DNA from 2 places in the Mycobacterium vicinigordonae genome. Region 1 is predicted to be linked to the other one. Evidence: riboswitches for the same ligand, from Rfam matches in the RefSeq annotation. Region 1 holds a riboswitch; the other holds the start of a gene.
What was found. Region 1 has a riboswitch for cobalamin ahead of H0P51_RS14230 (PPE family protein). Riboswitches for the same ligand answer to the same signal wherever they lie in the genome.

Region 2: linked by a shared signal. The riboswitch ahead of metE (5-methyltetrahydropteroyltriglutamate--homocysteine S-methyltransferase) and the one ahead of H0P51_RS14230 (PPE family protein) in region 1 are both predicted to bind cobalamin.

The regions. Positions count from the first base shown of each region.
Region 1 is NZ_CP059165.1:3,156,242-3,158,434, reverse strand. Features, by position in the region: gene H0P51_RS14235 (M48 family metallopeptidase) at 1-651, shown strand, start outside; cobalamin riboswitch at 674-854, shown strand; gene H0P51_RS14230 (PPE family protein) at 988-2,193, shown strand, end outside.
Region 2 is NZ_CP059165.1:4,943,598-4,945,790, forward strand. Features, by position in the region: gene H0P51_RS22030 (TetR/AcrR family transcriptional regulator) at 1-31, shown strand, start outside; gene H0P51_RS22035 (NAD(P)H-binding protein) at 96-728, shown strand; cobalamin riboswitch at 819-1,053, shown strand; gene metE (5-methyltetrahydropteroyltriglutamate--homocysteine S-methyltransferase) at 1,163-2,193, shown strand, end outside.

The sequences.
Region 1 (2,193 bases):
CGCGCTAACGGGGTCAAGATGTCGCCCACGCAATTTCCCGAGGGCTACTGGCTGGTTGTCCAGGCGGCCCAGCGGTTCGGGCTGACCGAGGTTCCCGACGCCTACGTCGTGCTGGGGAACGGCCGGATCAATGCCTTCGCCAGTGGTCACGGGTTCCGCCGCTACGTCGTGGTTTACAGCGACCTTTTCGAGATCGGCGGCCAGGCCCGCGATCCCGAAGCACTGGCATTCGTCATCGGTCACGAGGTCGGGCACATCGCGGCCGGGCACGCCTCCTACTGGCGCCAGCTCAGTCAGCTGGCAATGAAGATCCCATTCCTGGGCCAGGCTCTGTCACGGTCGATGGAATACACCGCCGACAATTATGGGTTCGTATTCCATCCAGAAGGCGCCCGCCGTGCCATCGGCGTGCTCAGCGCTGGCAAATACCTGCTGCGCTGGGTGGACTTCGACGGCATGGCCGACCGGGCGGCCTCGGAGATCGGGTTTTTCGTCTGGCTGGCAAACATGTTGGCCTCGCATCCAGTGAACACATGGCGCGCGTCGGCACTGCGCAACCGTGCCGTGGCGGGCGCCCTGTTCTTCCGTCCCAAGCAGCCCGCCCTGGCCCCGCAGTGGCCGGCGCCGACCAACACCCCATGGGTCCGCTGAACGCGGATGGCACCTGCGGCGACCACTCCACATGCGACAATGGTCGCCGTAAGAGCGATAACGATGCAGGAAGCCGGTGCAAAGCCGGCGCGGTCCCGCCACTGTAATCGGGGAGCGACCCTCATCAGACACGGCCAACGGCTGGAAGTCGAGGATAGCGGCGATCCGAGAGCCAGGAGACTCACGTCATCGCGACCTGCCAACCCGGGGCGGTGCACCCCGAGAGAGCTGACACGCCATGACGTCGCGCCCGCCATACAGCAGCCCCATCCCCGACCAGCCTGAACAACGAGCCGCATCAATCCCGACGCGGCGCACCCGGTAGCGGGGCCGGCGATGACCGCCCCGATCTGGATGGCGTCACCTCCGGAGTTGCACTCGGCGTTGCTGAGCACCGGTCCAGGACCCGGCCCATTGCTGGCATCGGCAGAGGCCTGGCAGTCGGTGAGCGTGGCCTACGCCGAGACGGCCAGCGACCTGACCGCGCTGTTGGCGCAGGTAGAGACAGCGGCCTGGCACGGTCCGACCAGTCTGGCCTACGTCGCCGCGCACCTTCCCTACCTGGGCTGGCTAGTCCAGGCCGGTGCGGACAGCGCCGCGATGGCTACCCAACAGCAAACCGTGGCCGCTGCTTACACGACCGCACTGGCCGCGATGCCGACGCTGGCCGAATTGGCGGCCAACCACGCCACCCACGCGGTGCTGCTTGCCACCAACTTCTTCGGCATCAACACCATTGCCATCGCCCTCAACGAGGCCGATTACCTCCGCATGTGGATCCAGGCCGCCACCGTGATGGCCGTCTACCAAGTGATTTCTAACGCGGCCATGCTGGTCGCGCCGGGCACCACCCTTCCGCCGGAGATCACGAAGGCCAATGAGCAGGCAACTGCCATCGCGCAATCGCTGCCGCTGCCTGCCGACCAGCAGAACGATTTCCTGCAATGGCTGCAGAACATCGGGTATCTCGACTTCTACGACAAGTACATCCAGCCGCTCATCAACGCGCTGTCGAACTTGCCGTTCTTCCAGGCGATGTTCTCCGGATTCGACCCCTACCTGGTCATTCTCGGCAACCCGCTGACCTATTTCAGCCCGTTCAACATCGCATTCGCGCTCGGCTACCCGATGGACATCGGGACTTACGTTGCGTTGCTGTCCCAGATGATGTTCTACGTCGGTCTGGACCTGACAGCGGCCTTCGCGTCCGGAAATCCCGCGACGATCGGCTTCACCATCCTGTTCGTCACCGTGGAAATCATCGGGACGGTCGTCACCGACACCATCGCACTGCTCAAGACCCTGCTGGAGCAAACGCTGGTACTGATCACGGTTTTGGTACCGCTGCTGACCACTCCATTGATCCCGTTGGCCGCCGGCGTGGTGTTGGCACCGATCGGGCTCAAGGGACTGGCCGCGCTGGCGGCCCTGCCGCCACCCGCGCTGCCCGGCGCACCCCCACCTCCGCCACCAGTTCTCGCACTCGCCCCGACCGCTTCGACGTCGACGGCTCCCGCACCGGCCCCGGCGGAGGTAACCGCA
Region 2 (2,193 bases), 1.8 Mb from region 1:
CTTGCGCGGCGTGGCGGTACGCGGCAAATAGCCGTCACCGGGCCAAACAGATGGTCCGATGCCCGGCGCGTAACGTCGGAATTGTGAAGCGCATTATCGTCATCGGCGGCCACGGAAAGGTCGCGCTGCAGCTGGCCCGGATCCTAACCCAGCGCGGCGACCAAGTGACCTCGGTGTTCCGCAATCCCGAACACGCCGACGACGTCGCCGCCACCGGTGCCAAACCTGTCACCGCAGACATCGAGCAACTCGGCACCGATGCGCTGGCCAAGCTGCTGTCCGGTCACGACGCGGTCGTCTTCTCGGCCGGGGCGGGCGGCGGCGACCGGGCCCGGACTTACGCCGTCGACCGCGACGCGGCGATCCGGACGGTCGACGCGGCAACACAGGTAAACGTCAGGCGCTTCGTAATGGTGTCGTACTTCGGCGCGGGCCCGGACCACGGCGTGCCGCCGGAGGATTCGTTCTTCGCCTACGCAGAGGCGAAGGCCGCCGCCGATGCCCACCTGCGCGCGAGCGATCTCGATTGGACCGTACTCGGGCCGGGTCGGCTCACGCTGGACGCCGGCACCGGCCGCGTCGAAGTGGACCGAGCAAAGGGCGAGGTCGCCCGGGCCGACGTCGCGGCGGTCGTCGCCGCCACCCTGCAGGACGACTCGACGATCGCGCGGACCATCAACTTCAACAACGGCGACGTTCCCATCGCCGAGGCATTGGCAACCGGATAACAACTCACCCGCAGCGCAAGCGAGGTGGCGGCTCTGCTCGAGCAGTGGCGATGGTGCTGCGCGATTCCCGTCCGGACGGCGTCGCAGAGTAGCCTGATTCCCGCAGCTGGTCTGCCGTCGCCGTAGGCGCCGGCATCGAGTGAGGCAAACCCAGCCTCGCAAGAGGGAACCCGGTGAGAATCCGGGACTGTCCCGCAGCGGTATGCAGGAACGACCGCCGTCACACAGCACTGGTCCCCCGGGACCGGGAAGCGACGGCCATTAGAAACCGCCGTCAAGGCGCACGCCTGCGAGTCCGAAGACCTGCCAGTTGTGCCGGACGCGCCGCGTCCGGCGGCTCATCGCCTCGTGGAATGGGCGTTTGGCCGATGCTGTTGCGGTTAATGCACTGCGCTGTTGCCGCCGCGACGCGATCGGTTGCGCGTCCGCGGGTGGTGACCACACCGTCGATTGAAGGACCGCAAGTGACCGCACCCGCCAATTCTCCGAAGTTCACCGCAACCATTACCGGATCACCCCGTATCGGTCCGCGCCGCGAACTCAAACGCGCCACCGAGGGCTACTGGGCCGGCCGCACCAGCCGCTCCGACCTGGAGTCAGTCGCAGCCACGCTGCGCCGCGACACCTGGACGGAACTGGCCGCAGCCGGCCTGGACTCGGTGCCGGTGAACACCTTCTCCTACTACGACCAGATGCTCGACACCGCGGTGTTGTTGGGCGCGCTGCCCGCCCGGGTGCAGGGGATCTCCGACGACCTGGACCGCTATTTCGCGGCCGCGCGCGGCAACGACGAGGTCGCGCCGCTGGAGATGACCAAGTGGTTCGACACCAACTACCACTACCTGGTTCCCGAGATCGGGCCGTCGACCCGATTTGCGCTCAACCCCGACAAGGTGCTCTCCGAACTCAAGGAGGCCACCGAGCTGGGTGTGCCCGCTCGTCCCGTCATCATCGGGCCGGTCACGTTCCTGCTGCTCAGCAAGGCCGTCGACGGCGGCGGCGCACCAATCGAACGACTTAAGGAACTGGTGCCGATCTACACCGAACTGCTGTCACTGATCGCCGACAGCGGCGCGCAGTGGGTTCAGTTCGACGAGCCGGCGCTGGTCACCGACATTTCGCCCGATGCGCCCGCGCTGGCCGAGGCCGTGTACACCGCGCTGGGCGCGGCTGGGAACCGTCCCGCGATCCATGTCGCCACCTATTTCGGCAACCCGGGCGCTTCGCTGGCGGGCCTGGCCCGCACACCGGTCGAGGCGATCGGGGTCGACCTCGTCTATGGCGCCGACACCGCGCTCGCCGCCGTTCCCGAGCTGGCCGGCAAGACGCTGGTGGCCGGAATCGTCGACGGCCGCAACATCTGGCGCACCGACCTGCAGGCCGCGCTGGCCAAGCTGGCGACGCTGCTGGGGTTGGCCGGATCCGTGGCAGTGTCGACGTCCTGCTCCACCTTGCACGTCCCGTA